Regions from separate parts of the Pararhizobium capsulatum DSM 1112 genome, predicted to be linked through region 2. Evidence: predicted binding sites of a transcription regulator. Region 2 holds the regulator's gene; the other holds the start of a gene.

Region 1 (9,238 bases), on a different contig from region 2:
AAATAGCGCTGCGGATTGTCGACGCCTGGTAATCGGTCATTGCGCCAGTACGCACGTAGTCTTCGAGCGGAATGAGGCGCGATGCCCGGCGTCGAATCGTGAAGGCAGGCTTGGCTACAACGGGGGGCAATAGTCCCTCGAAACGGTGGCCGCCGATCGGCAGCTCACCGGAGATGATCGGCTGTGCGGTATCCACTTCGGACTGAAGTGCGTGCGCGACGGTGCCGATGACCATTTCCGCCGCGGCCGAGGACATTTCCCCGGCGGGCGCAACGCCGTGACCGAGGCGTTCGATGAACAGCTTTCCGTCCGGATTGAGCATGATCTCGACGACGGTCGCGTCGTCCAGGGCAACGCAAAGCTGATCGCCGAGCGCCTCCTGAAGTTTGCGGACAAGCCGAGGGTGAGAGCGAAGCTGGTTCATGGATTTCTCCTTACGCTGCTTGGCCGAGAGGGGTGAGTTCAGAACGGTAGTTGGAAGGACGGAGCCTGAGGAACGTCTCCGCATTGGCGGGCAGCGTGCCCGCCACGGCCATCGTCACGCCGATCTTCCTTGGCTCGCCCAAACGCTGCAGCGGCCATCCGACGCGAGCAAGGATGCGCTCGAATCGGAGATCGGTCACCGTAACAATCTCGGTGTAGCCATTCGCGAAGCACCATTCGTTGATGCCGGCGAACATGGTCAGCGTGGCCTCATGGATGGAACCGTCGCCCCTCCCCTCCGCGAGAGCCGTGTCGACGCAGAAGCGAGAACTCTCGATCATCGCGGCATGACCTTTGAGTTGACCACCGGGGAGAAGCGACGGGAAAACGTCGGCCACCATCGTCGGACCAAGAGTAGGAAGGAGCCTCGCGCATCCCGCCAGTTGGCCGCTCTCTGCGATGGCGAGAACATAGGTCGGCTGAAGGGCGTCGAAACCATCCGCCTCGCACCCCGCCGTTACGTCTACTTCCCAACCCAGGCGATCGGCAAAGACCCGGGCACGAAGCTGGTAGTGGACATGAAGGAGGTGCGCCTCTGGGATCGTCCGAGGCGTTGATAGCGCGAGAACCTGCATGATTTTCTCCGTCGTTGTTAGACGGCTGGAAATCAGCACAGATTTTGACACGTCGGCAGTTGTATAATCCTACAAGGCGCACTGGCGTGAGTCGGCCAGGACAAGCGACAAAGAGCGATCAAGCACGGCGTTGTGCGCACACATAAAGGCGGGCGAATTGTAGGAGCCACAGTAAAACAGAGCAGGAACGCGGCAGGCCATTTCGCTTGCTAAATACATGAAAACGCAAGAAAAAGAATTTTCAAACTTCCAACAGGCCGATTTTGCGTTAACCCTTTGTTAACCTTAAATCTCTTGCGGCTATGCGAGAATCGGGAGATCTCCCGGGGAATAGTTTGCAAAATGAGCCATTCGCAGCCCAACCGATTTGATATCGAGATTGCCCAGCAAGGGGCAAAGATCTCAAATGCGTTGCATATGCTCCGCAGCCAGCAATATCCCCCCGATGCTCGCAAGGGATTGCGCAAATTTCAACTGGGGGAAGTCGCCGACTTCATCGGCGTCACCCAAAGCCATCTTCGACAAATTCATTCGGAGGGGAAGGGCCCCGAGATCGAATCGGTCAGTGGACGGCGCTATTATACGGCTGACCGGATGTTGGAGCTTCGCCGGCTTGTCGCAAAGTCAGGTTCGGCCCGCAGTTCGACCCTGAATGGGGTGCGCTTCATGCTTTGTTAACTTTTTGAAGTCCGAAGAGGCGCGCGAGCAGGTCGTTCTGATCGTTGACAGTCCAAGCGCCAGTGAAGCCGAAGCCCTTTCTCAGCCTAAGCATCGCCTCGAAACCCGCGATCGTTCGGCGCGCCGTATTGAAGGATTGGAAACCGCCGATTTTCGGCATGTTCCTCTTCACTCGAAAGTGGTCACTCTCGATGGCTTGCTGGAGATGCTTGGTAACATAGTGAACCGGGTCTGGATGCAGGAGCCCGTCATCGACGGCAGTCTTGATCGTTGAGGGGAAGGTGTTGGCGCCGTCGCTGCCGATCTTTGCCGGTGACAACAAGGGCTCGTCCTTCAGCATCTTGCGGAAGAAGCGCTTGGCGGCATCGAGATCACGCTTCGCGGTGAGCAGGAAGTCAATCGGGTTTCCGTGCTTATCGATGGCGCGGTACAGGTAACGCCACTTGCCGCGGATCTTGACGTAGGTCTCGTCAATCCGGACTGAGCCACAATGCGGTCGGCGGAACTGGCGCAGCCGCTTATCGATCATCGGTTCACAAGCCAGAACCCAGCGATTGATCGTGCTGTGGTCCACTTCAAAGCCGCGCTCCTGGAACATCTCCTCGAGATCTCGGTAGCTGAGCGGGTAGCGCAGGTCACCGCCTGCACGATCAGCCATGCCTCGAAATGCCGCCCTTTGAAATCATCTTTCGACTGGCGCTTCAGCTTCTCGGCAATGGCATTCAGAATCATTTGTACGCTCCACAACATTGGAGCGGGAACTTCCTCGCCGACGGTGAACAGCTCGTTAACCACGAAAATTTGCGACGGGCCCCCTCTGGCTGGTTGTGGCGCGCAGATGAAACTGCCTACTTATATTAGGTGCGACCCGTCACTGCCGGTCAGCTTCAGCAACGAAGGTGCAAAGCTGCCGTCCAACGCACTGAGTGGAGGTCTTTAAGGGCGAGGCGTTCGGAGCATAGGTGCGAACGCCGTTGTTTGCTTAGCATCATTCCAACGTCGCGAGGTGGAGTACGTTGCAGCACTCCACCCGCATGGTGCCCTTCTTACGAAATCGGAGACCTATTACATCATACCGCCCATGCCGCCCATGTCAGGCATGCCGCCGCCGGCCGAATCCTTCTTCGGCAGTTCGGCAATCATGGCTTCCGTGGTGATCAGCAGCGAAGCAACCGAAGCTGCGTTCTGCAGAGCCGTACGGACAACCTTGACAGGATCGACGATACCCATGGCGATCATGTCGCCGAATTCGCCGGTCTGGGCGTTGTAGCCGAAGTTGTCGGTGTTGCTTTCGAGGATCTTGCCAACGATGATCGAGCCTTCGTCGCCTGCGTTTTCCGCGATCTGGCGAACCAGCGACTGAAGTGCCTTGCGGATGATCGAGATACCGGCGGTCTGATCGTCGTTTGCGCCCTTGAGGTCGAGAACGATCGAGGCGCGGAGCAGAGCCGTACCACCACCAGGAACGATACCTTCCTGAACGGCAGCGCGCGTTGCGTTCAGCGCGTCGTCGATACGGTCCTTCTTTTCCTTGACTTCGGTTTCAGTCACACCACCGACGCGGATGACGGCAACGCCGCCCGAAAGCTTGGCCATGCGTTCCTGCAGCTTTTCCTTGTCGTAGTCGGAGGTTGTTTCTTCGATCTGAGCCTTGATCTGGGCCACGCGGCCGTCGATTTCCGCCTTCTTACCGGCACCATCGACGAGAATGGTATTCTCTTTCGTAATGGTCACCTTCTTGACGCGGCCGAGCATTTCGAGCGTGACGTTTTCCAGCTTGATGCCGATGTCTTCGGAGATGACCTGGCCACCGGTCAGGATCGCGATGTCTTCGAGCATGGCCTTGCGGCGATCGCCGAAGCCCGGAGCCTTGACGGCAGCGATCTTCAGGCCGCCACGCAGCTTGTTGACGACGAGGGTCGCAAGAGCTTCGCCTTCGACGTCTTCCGAGATGATGAGGAGCGGCTTGCCGGTCTGAACAACGGCTTCGAGAACCGGAAGCATTGCCTGCAGGTTGGAAAGCTTCTTCTCATGGAGAAGGATGTAAGCGTCTTCCAGTTCGGCAACCATCTTTTCAGGGTTGGTCACGAAGTAGGGCGACAGGTAGCCGCGGTCGAACTGCATGCCTTCGACGACTTCGAGTTCGGTTTCGGCGGTCTTGGCTTCTTCAACCGTGATGACGCCTTCATTGCCGACCTTCTGCATCGCTTCAGCGATGTACTGGCCGATTTCCTTTTCGCCGTTGGCGGAGATCGTGCCGACCTGAGCCACTTCTTCCGACGTGCTGATCTTCTTTGCCTTGGCCACCAAACCCTTGACCACCTCGGCCACAGCAAGATCGATACCGCGCTTCAGGTCCATCGGGTTCATGCCGGCTGCAACGGCCTTGCCGCCTTCGCGGACGATGGCCTGGGCGAGAACGGTTGCGGTCGTGGTGCCGTCGCCGGCGATGTCGTTGGTCTTCGAAGCAACTTCGCGGACCATCTGGGCGCCCATGTTCTCGAACTTGTCTTCCAGTTCGATTTCCTTGGCAACAGCCACACCGTCCTTGGTGATGCGCGGTGCGCCGTAGGACTTGTCGATGATGACGTTGCGGCCCTTAGGACCCAGCGTTATCTTGACGGCGTCAGCGAGGATATCGACGCCGCGCAGCATCTTTTCGCGCGCGGTACGGCCGAACTTAATTTCTTTGGCTGCCATGATAAAAACTCCCGGGCTGATGCCCAATTGGTTTTATGGAATGTGGAAGGTGATAACCGGCTCAGATCAGCCGATAACGCCCATGATGTCGGCTTCCTTCATGATCAGAAGGTCTTCGCCGTTGAGCTTGACTTCGGTGCCCGACCACTTGCCGAACAGGACACGGTCGCCGCCCTTGACGTCGAGCGCGATGAGCGTGCCCTTGTCGTCACGGGTGCCGGTGCCGACAGCGACGATTTCGCCTTCCTGCGGCTTTTCCTTGGCGGTATCAGGAATGATGATGCCGCCCTTGGTCTTTGCTTCAGCCTCAATACGGCGCACGACGACGCGATCGTGCAGCGGACGAAAATTGGTCCCAGTCATTTTTGGATTCCTTGATGGGATCACAGCCGAATGGCTTCTCCCGAAGCGCGATCTTAGCACTCTCCACCATTGAGTGCTAGCCATTCTTCTGCAATCGTGTATTATTATAAATCCTTGCGCCTAAAGAAATAAAATATTCTCGGCATGCTTTTTGGTGATTCTTAGCAAATCATCTGATTGTCAGAAATAATAATTACCGCAATTCAATTGCAAACCGTCGGGTTTTGACCGTTCTACAATTTAAAGTTCTTCTTCGTTCTCAGCGTTGTGTTATGCATGACTTTATGTTGCGGACAAATCTTTGCTCTCGATTGCTGAGGGTGAATTACCCATCCGCAAAAAAGGTACACCGACATGATCAGGTTTCGCCCAAAGACTGAGGCAGAATTGGCAAAAGAAGCGACGGCTACTGCCTCAGCGTCGAGCATCGTCAAACCGATAAAACCGCCCGCTACAAAGACGCCCGTAAGCGGGTGATGCCCGCCCCAACTGACGAACGGGCACCTGGCCAGTCGTTGGATGGCTCCCCAAGGGCGCTGTTCGAACCATCGTCCGCCAGATCGCGGTCACGGGCGAGCGCCTCGCGAAGTCCTTGTAGCTCATCGGAGATGGCATGGAATACTTCTTGCTGCCGAACCCCCTTGACTACAAACGTATCAACGAGAGCCTCAAGCCGGTGATATCATAATCGCCGCCGGCAATTCCGCCATCCCCGATGCGCTTGCTGCGGAGGTAGTTGGCGCTATTCGTGAAGTGGGAGACCGTGAAGAGTTCATCAAACGGCATAGGCGGAGAGCGACAACTTTCAGGACTTACTTACGGTCATCGAATGTCAGAGATCACGGCGCAAACGGAATGACAACTACCGCGAGATCGTCACGACTACTGAAAAGACGTCAATGGCACTTGCACCGGGCGACGTCTACGACCTGACGGCGATCTGGGCCAGCACCGCATTCATGACGCAGTCGGAACCCCGGCAATAGCCTCGGCCGCCTGTCTCGGTGAAATAGCCGGACGCTTTCTTGGCAGATATCTCCACGGCTTTCAATGGGGATACGGGGAGCTTGAAAACACAGGCTCCCCGCCCGCGACTATAGGACGAAGTCGCTGGCCTGGAAGGCGATGGCGTCGTCGAAATGGATACTGAAATCCGCCAACTTGTCACCGTTGGAGTCGCCGTAAACATATGTGTCAGATGCCTGCTTGTCGAAACGAAGCTCGCCGTGACCGCCGCTGAAGGCGGCAGACCCTTTGAAGATGAATGCCTGATCACGGCCCATCCTGTCGAAAAACTCGGTTTCAGGGCCCTGGTGGTCAACAGCGGCGAAGCGGCGAAAATTCGTCTCAAACAAGCCAGTTTGTCGGTCGAAGCGATCCTTTGCGACATCCGCATGCCTGATGGGGACGGACCAGCGTTCTTTGACTGGCTCCGCCAATCCCTTCCGACGCTGGCAGGACGCATCGGCTTCATCACCGGAGACACGTTGGGACCTGCCGCCGGCCGTTTCCTGGCGCGCTCCGAATGCCCCGTGATCGAAAAGCCATTCACACCGGAAGACATAAGGCGCGTCCTTGGCTCGTTAGTAAAACCCACCTTGCGTTCTGAAACAATCGAAACAAAGCTCGATTGAGGGCGAATTCTGCCGGAAACATTGCACTGTTAAAGTCACCTTTCGAAACAACTCTGGAGCTGATATTATGCAGGAAACCGAAATTGTGTTGCTTGAAGACAGCTTCGCTGAAGTCCGCGCGGCAGGAGAACAAGCTGCTGCACTATTTTACGCACGGCTTTTCGTTCACGATCCTTCTTTGAGGATCATGTTTACGAGCACCGATATGAAAGAGCAGGGCCGCAAGTCCCTGGTCATCAAATCCTTGCGTAGACTTGATTCCGTCGTTCCGGCACTGGAACAACTCGCGGTAAAGCATGTCGGTTACGGCGTCCGAGATGAACATTATACCGTGGTGGGAAAGGCCCTGATGGAAACCCTGTCCGTGTTCTTCGCCAAACGATTTACACTCGAATATCGCGCGGCATGAACATCGGCCTATGAAACGGTTGCCACCGTGATGATAGCAGCGGCAAATTCAAGCCGGGTAAGCGAGCTTCACCAACGTTGATACTGATGGAAAAGATTTGTTGTGTCAGCATCGCCCAGAATGCAGCCCGTTTTTTCCGGTTCGCTTGTCGCGCTTGGGGTACCTGCTTCCGCGCATGCGTACTCAAGGGTGAATGGATGGGTCCGTGAGATCTCCGCGCTGGAGAGGACGCTCACATTCTGAAGGACAACAGGTGAGCTATGAAATAGACCAGGACCGAAAAACTGGAAAGGCAAGTGCTGAAAACGTGCGCCGTTTGACAACGTTACAGGTACCGTTGCAGCGTGTCAGTACTTTCGAGGAATTGCGATTGCACACATTAAGAGCGTCCCTGATATTGCCTACTTTCACAAAGATCGCCCCGACCGTGAAACAACAGCCGGGGCTTTTTGTTTTCGCCAATGCAACAATTCGGAAAGCGCTGAGATCATTCCTACTGTCTCGTCGCACCCGCGGATAATGGAAGTCTTGGCTTCCATATTTTCAGCAGCTCCCAAGACAACAAATATTTTCGAGCGTACTGTATCTCCATTGTTTAATGGGAGATTGCAGGAATGGCCTTGCAGATATTTGGATTTAATAGCATTGGCACGGGTCTTCGTGCCGACCTGACCACAGCAGACAGCGTTTTTGTCGCCGTAGGTATTACGGTGGGATCGAACGACAATAGTTCAATTAGCGGAACGGGAAGCTATCACACAGCCAATATTCAGGGGACGGTTGTCGGAGGAAGCAACGGTATCCTTCTCGGCGATGATGGATCAGCGGACAGCAATCAGCATTTGATCGTAGGGGAAAACGGCTATATCGGGGCATTTGCCAATTGGGGCGCTACGCTCAGAGGCTTTGATTCCCTTGTAGAAAATGACGGCACGATCTTCAGTTCTTTTGTGGCCCTACTTATCGACGGCACAAACGCAGCCTCACAATCGACAGTAATCAACACCGGCCTCATCGATGGGGGACTTTATGGCATCTTTCATTCAGGCAGCGAAACTCTGAACGTCGAAAACAACGGTACGATCAAATCGGGCCACTTTGCCTATGTCAGCACAAACGCAAGCGCCATCGACCAGATCACGAACACCGGTAAGATGGATGGCACGCTTTTTCTTGGCGGCGGCAATGACGTTTTCGACTCTCGGCTTGGGACGCTGTCAGGCACGGTAAATGCGGATGCGGGCTCCGACAAGCTCTACGGTAGCGCACTTGCGGACACGTTCTACGGCGGCGACGATGGGGATACCATCTCCGGCTATGCCGGCAACGACAAGTTGTATGGCGACAATGGGAATGACGCCTTGGTGGGCGGTGCGGGTGCCGACGCACTCAGCGGCGGGGCTGGAACGGATCGCGCGTACTATTCAGGGGCGACAACCGGGGTTGTCGTCAGCCTGCTGACCCCGTCTCTCAATACGGGTGAGGCCAAAGGCGACACCTTCAGTTCGATCGAAAACCTGACCGGCTCCAAGTACAACGATAGCCTCTTCGGGAACGCAGGGGCAAACTCGATCAGCGGCGGCGCGGGAAACGATATCATCAAAGGCTATGCCGGCAAGGATGCACTCGCAGGCGGTTCGGGCAACGACACATTTGTGTTCGACACCGCGCTCAGCGCCGCCACCAATGTCGATACCATCAGCGACTACAATGTCGCTGCCGATACGATCAGGCTGGAAAACGCCATATTCACCAAACTGACGGCGACCGGCGTTCTCGACGCAACTGCCTTTGTCAAGAACACGACGGGTGTGGCTGCCGACGCATCCGACCGGATCGTCTATGAAACCGATACCGGCAAACTGCTTTACGACCGGGATGGAAACGGTGCATCCTATGCCGGCGTCCAGTTCGCGAAGCTGGCGGCGGGACTGGCAATTACCAGCACCGATTTCTTTATCATTTGAGGCGAATGCCCAAAATCGTAAACGTCGAGACTGCCCGGCGTTCGCTCTGCGACGGGGGGGATCACCCTGCGAACGCGGGGCCGACGAATAATCGGCTACATGGCCTGTGGCCGCACCTCATGTCCTAGAGCGACGAATAGCCGACCAAGGTGGTGAGCGCCGCAACGCGCGTCCACAACAATGATACACGTCGGCACCTTGTGGCAAACTCAATGAGGGTCTGCCGCCGCATCGTTCGGCGGACAATCACGGCGCGTTTGTCGTCAATCCCAACAACGCTGCAGCTATTCTTTCCTACATCGGTGCTCAGGATCGAAATCGTCATCGATCGGCTCCTCTTCCTTCAACGAAGGCACATCACATTAGATGCGTTCGGAGGGCGGACCATCATAGTCAACACTGGGGGCCGTCACGAAGAACGTGACGTGC
Region 2 (9,238 bases):
TGTTGTTCGGCACGTCCGGATTCGGAATTTCGAACATGGCCTGGTGGAAGTTCGGATCGAACTTCTGGCCTTCGGGCTCAAGCTTCTTCACGCCATGGCGCTCCAGCGCCGACAGCATCGAGCGCTCGGTCATCTCGACGCCTTCGATCAACGCGTTGAACCCGGCATCCCCTGCAGCACGGGCCTCTGCCGGGATGGCATCGAGAGCGCGGCGCAGGTTGTCGGAAACGGCCAGCATGTCGCGGGCAAAGCCGGCGACGGAATAGGACTTGGCATCCTTGACGTCACGCTCGGTGCGGCGACGCAGATTGTCCATTTCAGCGGCGAGGCGCAGGTAACGGTCGCGCATCTCGGCGGTTTCGGCGCGCGCAGCTTCGAGCAGCTCCTGCTCGGTAACCTCAGCACCGGCTTCAGCAGCAGCTTCGCTTGCCGCGGCGCCTTCGGTTTCATAGGCCTCGGGGCCGTAATTCTTCGTGTCTTCGGTCATACCGGTCTCCGGAAAGTCTAGATGGTGCCGATATCGAGCTTCGGACGCCAAAAATCAAGGGCGCAAACGCGGCCTTGGGCAAATGCCGCTATCCGCGCGACAGCCTGGACATCAGCTGTGCCGTATAATCCACCATCGGCACGATGCGCGAATAGTTGAGGCGCGTCGGGCCGATGACGCCGACTGCGCCGACGATCTTCTCATCGCTATCCTTGTAGGGCGCGACGATCAGCGACGAGCCGGACAGCGAAAACAGCTTGTTTTCCGAGCCGATAAAGATACGCACCCCCGGCCCGCTTTCGGCAAGGTTGAGGATTTCGATCAGGCTGTCCTTCTTTTCAAGATCGTCGAACAGCATGCGCAGCCGGTCGACATCGTCGGCACCGGCAAGACCTTCCAGCAGATTGGCCCGGCCACGGACGATGAGTTGCGTCGGCTTGTCGTCGCTGTCGCCGCCCGACCAGATGGCAAGACCGCGCTCGACCAGATCCTGCGACAGCGCATCAAGCTCCAGCCGCACCGTTTCCTTGACCTTCTGCAGCTGGCCGCGCGCCTCGTGCAGCGTCTGGCCGGCGAGATGGGCGTTAAGGAAGTTGGCGGCCTCCGTCAGCTGCGAACTGGTGATGCCGCTCGGCAGTTCGATGATGCGGTTTTCGACCTGATCATGCTCGCCGACAAGAACGGCAAGAGCCTTCGTCGGGGCAAGCCGCATGAATTCGACATGCTTCAGAATAGGATCGGACTTGGCCGTTATCACCAGCCCCGCGCCCCGTGACATGCCCGACAACATCTGGCTTGCCTCGGTCAGCAGCGATTCCACCGGTTGTCCGTGGTCGCTGCGGCGCACATGCCGGTCGATCGAGGCGCGGTCTTCCGCGGAAAGATCGCCAACCTGCATAAAGGCATCGACGAAAAAACGCAGCCCGATCTGGGTTGGCAGGCGGCCCGCCGATATATGGGGAGAATAGATGAGACCAAGATCTTCGAGATCGCTCATCACATTGCGCACCGATGCGGGCGAAAGCGACATTGGCAGCAACCGCGAAAGACTGCGGGAGCCGAGCGGCTCGCCGTTTTCGAGATAGCTCTCGACGATCCGGCGAAAAATCTCTCCCGAACGCTCGTCGAGCGAGGAAAGCCTGTCACTGGCCCCGGATCTGTTGATTACCATCTACGTTGCAAATTCCATGCTGTTGCATCTGCATGAAATATAGTGATCCGCCGCAGGAGTGCAAAAGAGAAAATGCGCGCCAGCCCCTTGGATACAGCGGTTTTATCTCGCACCGAAATGATTTCCCTTCGCGTCAACATAGGCTAGAAGGCTGCACGAACATCAAAGGAGTTCATGATGCGGCCCTCCGGCAGAAAAACCGACCAGATGCGCAAGGTTTCCTTCGAGCGCAATGTTTCCAAGCATGCCGAAGGCTCCTGTCTGGTGAAATTCGGGGATACGCATGTGCTGTGCACGGCAAGCCTCGAGGACAAGACGCCGCCGTGGCTGCGTAACAGCGGCAAGGGCTGGGTCACCGCCGAATACGGCATGCTGCCGCGCGCCACCGGTGAACGCATGAAGCGTGAAGCCGCCACTGGCAAGCAGAGCGGCCGCACCCAGGAAATCCAGCGCCTTATCGGACGCTCGCTGCGCGCTGTCGTCGATCTTCAGGCGCTCGGCGAACGCCAGATCTCGATCGACTGCGACGTCATCCAAGCCGATGGCGGCACCCGCACCGCCTCGATCACAGGGGCGTGGATTGCCCTTCACGACTGCCTGAAGTGGATGGAAGCCCGTAACATGATCAAGGTCGATAAGGTTCTGAAGGACCATATCGCCGCGATTTCCTGTGGTATCTTCGCCGACCAGCCGGTGATCGATCTCGACTATCTCGAAGACTCCGCTGCCGAAACCGACGCCAATTTCGTCATGACCGGCTCCGGCGGCATCGTCGAGATCCAGGGCACTGCAGAAGGCAAGCCCTTCTCCGAAACCGAATTCGCAATCCTGATGGGCCTTGCCAAGAACGGTATCGCCGAACTGGTGACGCTGCAGAAGCAGGCTGTCGCAGGTTAAGTCAGGAACCGATGGCACTTTCAACGACAGGATTGCCCCTCACCCTAACCCTCTCGCGGGGAAAGATTTGGCGCGCCCTGCCGAAGCCAGAGCAAGCCGCCGCCACCCCCCTCTGCCACTTCGTGACATCTCCCCCGCAAGGGGGGAGATTGGCTGGGGCGACCGGCATACTCCCCTTCTCCCCCCTTGCGGGGGGGATGTCAGCAGCGCTGACAGAGGGGGGTGGAGCGGCATATTCCAAGCTCACGAGAGGTCATCACCATGGCTAACGCCCTCGAAGGCATCCTCGAAACCGCCCTTTACGCCGACGACCTCGACGCCGCCGAACACTTCTACGGCACCATCCTCGGCCTCGAAAAGATCACCCGCGCCGGAAACCGCCACGTCTTTTTCCGTTGCGGCCAAAGCGTTCTTCTGATCTTCAATCCGGAAGAGACGGTGAACCCGCCCCACGAAGGCGCCCTGCCCGTTCCGCCACACGGCACCAAGGGTCAAGGTCACGCCTGCTTCCGCGTGGCCTCGGAAAACCTCGACCGCTTCGCCGAAAAACTCAAATCCGCCGGCATCGCCGTCGAGGCCGACATCCGCTGGCCGACCGGTGCCCGGTCCTTCTATTTCCGAGATCCCGCCGGAAACAGCCTTGAATGCGCCGAACCCGGCCTCTGGAACATCGACTGAGAGAAAACCCAATGCGCAAGCTTGAAGACAAGACCCTGATCGTCGCCAGTCACAATGCCGGCAAGATCCGGGAAATCCACGACCTGATCGGCCCGCTCGGCTTTTCCGCCAAATCCGCTGCCGACCTCAACTTCATCGAGCCGGATGAAACCGGCACGACGTTCGAGGAGAATGCGACAATCAAGGCGCTCGCCTCCGCCAACGCTTCCGGCCTGCCCGCCCTGTCGGATGACAGCGGCATCGTCGTCGATGCACTGGATGGCGCCCCCGGCGTCTATACGGCAAACTGGGCTGAAACATCAGATGGCACCCGCGATTTCGCCATGGCGATGCAGAAGGTGGAAACTGCGCTTCAGGAAAAGGGTGCGACCACGCGTGAGGCCCGAACCGCCCGCTTCGTCTCGGTGCTCTGCCTTGCCTGGCCGGATGGCCATGTCGAACTCTTCCGCGGCGAAGTCGCCGGCCATCTGGTCTGGCCGCCGCGCGGCACAAGCGGTTTCGGCTACGATCCGGTCTTTCAACCTGATGGTTACGACACCACATTCGGTGAAATGACGGCCGAGGAAAAACATGGCTGGAAACCGGGCGATGCCGATGCGCTGTCGCATCGCGCCCGCGCCTTCAAGCTTTTTGCCGAAACCTGCCTTGATGCCCCGAAAGGCATCTGAGCCACCACAGACGGACAAGGTCCGAAGAAACGAACGGAATGGCCATTTTCAACTCCATTGGCGACCACACGGACCCCGGCTTCGGGGTCTACGTGCATTGGCCCTTCTGCGCCGCCAAATGTCCCTACTGCGATTTCAACAGCCATGTCCGTCATCAGCCGGTGGACCAGCCGCGTTTCGTCGCGGCTTTCCTGAAGGAAATGGCGGAGGCTCGCCGCCTTTCCGGCCCGCGCACGGTCACCAGCATCTTCATGGGCGGCGGCACTCCCTCGCTCATGGATCCGGCCACGGTCGAGGCCGTGCTGAACGGCATCGCCAGGGAATGGCATGTGCCTGATGGTATCGAGATCACCATGGAGGCCAACCCCTCCAGCGTCGAGGCGACCCGCTTTCGCGGCTACCGCGCCGCCGGCGTCAACCGCGTCTCGCTCGGCGTCCAGGCGCTCAACGACGCCGACCTCAAATTCCTCGGTCGCCTGCACAATGTCGAGGATGCCCTGAAGGCCATAGGTCTCGCCCGCGATATCTTCCCGCGCATGTCCTTCGACCTCATCTACGCCCGGCCGAAACAGACGGTCGAGGAATGGGAAAAGGAGCTGAAGGAAGCGGTCTCCTATGCCGTCGACCATCTCTCGCTCTATCAGCTGACGATCGAGGAAGGCACGCCCTTCTACGGCCTGCACAAGGCCGGCAAGCTGATCGTGCCCGACGGCGAACAGTCCGCCGTTCTCTACGAGGCAACACAGGATATCACGGCTGCCATCGGCATGCCGGCCTACGAGGTTTCCAACCACGCCGTTCCCGGCGCGGAAAGCCGCCACAACCTCACCTACTGGCGCTACGGTGACTATGCCGGCATCGGCCCCGGCGCCCATGGCCGCCTGACGCTCGGCGCCGACAAGCTCGCCACCGCCACGGAACGGAAGCCGGAGGAGTGGCTGCGGCTGGTCGAGAAGACCGGCCACGGCATGGTCGACCAGGAAATCCTGGGTCGCGACGAACAGGCCGACGAGCTGCTGCTGATGGGCCTGCGGCTGAAGGAAGGCATCGATCTCGTCCGCTGGCAGAGACTGTCGGGCCGCGAGCCGGACCCGGATCGCGAGCAGTTCCTCATCGAGCATGGCTTCATCGAGCGTCTTGGCAATTCGCGCCTGCGCTGCACGCCGGCCGGCATGCTGATCCTCGATGCCGTGGTGGCGGACCTCGCCTGCTGACAGGCTCAAAGCCTTGCAGGGCAGGACGAATGCGTGGAATTTTCCCTCGCCAGAAATCGCAGGGCTGCCTCTTTCCGGCAGCCGAACGGCGCCTAGTTATCTGCTTCATCCTCTAGACCGCGGCGACCCATGCGACATGACGACTTTGCCTTCCTGGCCCACAATGGCGAGCTTGCCGGGCTGATCGCCGCTCATGACTGGTCCTTGACCTCCATCGGCTGCGTCACGACCTGGCCGCAGAGCCTGAAGACGACCATCGCGCTCGTCCTCCAGTCGCCCGTGCCGATCGTGACGCTCTGGGGCGAAGACGGCATCATGATCTACAACGATGCCTATTCCGTCTTTGCCGGCGGCCGGCACCCGCAGCTCCTGGGCTCGAAGGTGCGTGAAGGCTGGCCGGAAGTGGCCGATTTCAACGACAATGTCATGAAGGTCGGTCTCGCCGGCGGCACGCTTGCCTATACGGATCAGAAGCTGTCACTCCAGCGCAGCGGACAGCTCGAGCCTGCCTGGATGAACCTCGACTACTCGCCGATCATTGGCGAGAGCGGAAAACCGATTGCGGTCATGGCGATCGTCGTCGAAACGACCAGCAAGGTGAAGGCCGAACGCGCCATCAGAGGCGAGCGGAAACGACTGAAGAGGATGTTCGAACAGGCGCCCGGCTTCATGGCCATGCTGACCGGCCCGGAGCACCGCTTCGAACTCGCCAACGAGGCCTATCTGCGCCTGATCGGCAATCGCGATGTCATCGGTCTGCCATTGCTGGAAGCGCTGCCCGAATTGAGGGGCCAGGGCTTCGAGAAACTGCTGGATACCGTCACCGAGAGCAGCGAGGCCTATGTCGGCAATTCGACCCCGGTCCGGCTTGAACGATCCGCGGGTGTCGTGGAAGAACGCTATCTCGATTTCATCTATCAACCCATTCTTGACGAGGAGCGCAATAACCTCGGGATTTTCGTCCAGGGCAATGATGTAACCGAGCAGAAGCACGCCGAACTGGCGCTGAGACACGAAACCGCCGTCCTCAGCGTTCTCAACAAGCTGGGTGCGGATCTCGCTGCCGAACGCGACCTCGACAAGGTCGTGCAGATGATCACCGATGCCGGCGTCGCCATGACCGGCGCGAAATTCGGTGCCTTCTTCTACAATGTGCTGGATGAGAAGGGCGAGAGCTACATGCTCTATGCGCTGTCCGGCGTGCCGCGCGAAAGCTTTTCCAGCTTCCCCATGCCGCGCGCGACGTCCGTCTTCCAGCCGACCTTCAAGGGTGAAGGGGTTATCCGTTCCGACAATATCCTCACCGACCCGCGCTATGGCCATAGCGGCCCCTATCACGGCATGCCGTCCGGCCACCTGCCGGTGCGCAGCTATCTCGCGGTTCCCGTCATTTCCCGTTCCGGCGAGGTGATCGGCGGCCTGTTTTTCGGCCACCCTAAACCCGGCCTCTTCAAGCAGGATCATGAAGACCTGGTGATCAGCGCCGCAGGCCTCGCGGCGATCGGCATGGACAATGCCCGGCTGTTTCAGGCGGCCGAGCTTGAAATCGCTGAGCGCAAGCGCGCCGAACAGGAGCTGCAACAGGTCAACAGCAATCTGGAACAACGGGTCGCCAGCGAAATCACTGAGCGCATGAAAATGGAAGAAACGTTGCGCCAGTCCCAGAAAATGGAGGCTCTGGGACAGCTGACCGGCGGCGTGGCGCATGATTTCAACAACCTGCTGCAGGTGGTCTCCGGCAACCTCCAGCTCCTGTCCGGCGACGTACAGGGCAACGAGCGTGCCCAGAAGCGTATCGAAAATGCGCTGGCGGGCGTGAACAGAGGTTCCAAGCTCGCAAGCCAGCTCTTGGCCTTTGGCCGGCGCCAGCCGCTCGAACCGAAGGTGGTCAATATCGGCCGCTTCGTCACCGGCATCGAGGACATGCTGCGCCGGACGCTTGGAGAAGCGATCGAGATCGAGACCAGCCGCTCCGGCGGTCTCTGGAATGCGTTGGTGGACCCGACGCAGATCGAAAACGCATTGCTCAATCTCGCCATCAACGCCCGCGACGCCATGGATGGCGCCGGCAAGCTGACCATCGAAGTCGGCAACGCATTTCTCGACGATGACTATGTTCGCCAGAACGATGACGTTGAAGCTGGCCAGTACGTGATGCTCGCCGTCACCGATACCGGCTGCGGCATGGATGCGTCCATCCTGAAGCAGGTTTTCGAGCCGTTCTTCTCGACAAAGCCGATCGACAAGGGAACCGGGCTGGGCCTGTCCATGGTCTATGGTTTCGTCAAGCAATCCGGCGGCCATGTGAAGATCTACAGCGAGGTCGGCCAGGGCACGACGATCAAGCTCTATTTCCCCCGCATCCGGCAGACGGAAGATGTGATCGTCGAAGACGGGTTCGGGCCTGTGACCGGCGGAAGCGAGACCATCCTCGTTGCCGAAGACGACGATCAGGTCCGCAACACCGTGGTCGAGCTTCTGGGTGATCTCGGCTACCGGGTTCTGAAGGCCAGGGATGCGGCCGGCGCACTCACCGTCATCGAAAGCGGCGCCGCCGTCGATCTCCTGTTTACCGATGTCGTCATGCCCGGACCGCTGCGCAGCACCGATCTCGTGCGGCAGGTGAAGGAGCGATCGCCCGAAATCGCCGTGTTGTTCACCTCGGGATACACGGAAAATTCGATCGTTCACGGCGGCCGGCTCGATCCCGGTGTCGAGCTCCTCAGCAAGCCCTACACGCGCGAGTCTCTCGCCCGCAAGATCCGTCACGTGCTGAACAATCACCGCCAGCGCGCCGAGGCCATCCAACGTCTTGCGTCCGCCCCTGCGCCATCGCCACCTCAGGAAAAGACTTTCTACCGCGTGCTTCTCGTCGAGGACGATTTCCTAATCCGCATGTCGACGTCGGATATTCTCATGGAACTCGGCCACACCGTGGAGGAAGCAAGCAGCGCCGAACAGGCCTTGGCCATTCTGGAAGTACAGCCCATCGCCATCCTGATTACTGATCTTGGCCTGCCGGGCATGTCGGGGGCGGAACTGGCCGCAACAGTCAGGAAACAATATCCGAACATGGGCATCGTCTTTGCAACCGGCCAGGACCAGGCCCCGAAGCTTGACGATCCGGCACGGACGGCCCTCCTCAAGAAACCGTTCGGAACACCGGAGATCACCAGGGCGATTGAAAGCCTCGGCCTCTAAAGGAGGTCTGGTTCAGATTGAACCAGACATCCTCTAGATTCTTTTGTTTCTGTTTGTCTTTTCGCGAAAACCGGTTTCCACTTTTCCCTGACAAACTCTGACGTTAGCCTCATATGGAACAGGCAGACGTCGCCGCCTGCCTGCTCTCTCAACTTTGTCGTTCGGTGTACGTCAGGCCCATTCGCCCTGACGCATGACGGCGACGCTGCCGCCATTGGGCAGAATGCCGTCGATATCCACCTTGTCGGAGCCGATCATCCAGTCGATGTGAATGAGACTGGAATTTCCGCCCTGCGCCTTGATTTGCTCCTGGCTCAGCGAAGCACCGTCGAGGAAGCACTTGGAATAGCATTGGCCGAGTGCAATGTGGCAGGAAGCGTTCTCATCGAACAGCGTGTTGTAGAACAGGATGCCGCTCGCGGAGATCGGCGATGAATGCGGCACCAGCGCCACCTCGCCAAGCCTGCGCGCGCCCTCGTCGGTATCCAGCACCTTGTTCAGCACTTCCTCGCCCTTCGACGCCTTCGCTTCGACAATCCGGCCGCCTTCGAAGCGAACCTGGATATTGTCGATCAGCGTACCCTGATGGGAAAGCGGCTTGGTGCTCGACACATGGCCCTCCACGCGCAACGCATGCGGCGTGGTGAAGACCTCTTCGGTCGGGATGTTCGGATTGCAGGTGATGCCGTTCTTGGCCGTGGAGGCGCCGCCATGCCATTCATGACCGTCAGCCAGACCAACCGTCAGGTCCGTGCCCGGTCCTGTGAAGCGCAGTGCCGAGAAGCGCTCGCCGTTCAGCCAGCTCGACCGCTTGCGCAGATTGGCATTGTGTTCGGCCCAGGCTGCGACCGGATCGGCAACATCGACCCGCGATGCCGCAAAGATCGCATCCGCCAGCTTGCCGACCGCGACATCCTCGGCC

The links. Region 2 encodes HrcA, which represses chaperone genes, less so after heat shock. Its sites were predicted from a motif close to GTTAGCACTCNCNNNNNGNGAGTGCTAAC; they were not measured.
Region 1: the regulator HrcA is predicted to act here: its motif matches at 4,852-4,880, upstream of groES (co-chaperone GroES).

Annotation. Positions count from the first base shown of each region.
Region 1 is NZ_JAUSVF010000003.1:210,564-219,801, forward strand. It holds gene trbB (P-type conjugative transfer ATPase TrbB) at 1-424, opposite strand, end outside; gene traI (acyl-homoserine-lactone synthase) at 435-1,058, opposite strand; partial or broken gene QO002_RS26140 (plasmid partitioning protein RepA) at 1,401-1,667, shown strand; partial or broken gene QO002_RS26145 (IS6 family transposase) at 1,723-2,468, opposite strand; gene groL (chaperonin GroEL) at 2,802-4,436, opposite strand; gene groES (co-chaperone GroES) at 4,503-4,799, opposite strand; gene QO002_RS26165 (response regulator) at 5,939-6,433, shown strand; gene QO002_RS26170 (globin domain-containing protein) at 6,501-6,842, shown strand; partial or broken gene QO002_RS26175 (cold-shock protein) at 7,066-7,152, shown strand; gene QO002_RS26180 (calcium-binding protein) at 7,457-8,809, shown strand; gene QO002_RS26185 (hypothetical protein) at 8,934-9,134, opposite strand.
Region 2 is NZ_JAUSVF010000001.1:872,605-881,842, reverse strand. It holds gene grpE (nucleotide exchange factor GrpE) at 1-487, opposite strand, end outside; gene hrcA (heat-inducible transcriptional repressor HrcA) at 576-1,658, opposite strand; gene rph (ribonuclease PH) at 1,836-2,555, shown strand; gene QO002_RS04135 (VOC family protein) at 2,817-3,233, shown strand; gene rdgB (RdgB/HAM1 family non-canonical purine NTP pyrophosphatase) at 3,245-3,901, shown strand; gene hemW (radical SAM family heme chaperone HemW) at 3,940-5,115, shown strand; gene QO002_RS04120 (hybrid sensor histidine kinase/response regulator) at 5,245-8,316, shown strand; gene QO002_RS04115 (aminopeptidase) at 8,488-9,238, opposite strand, start outside.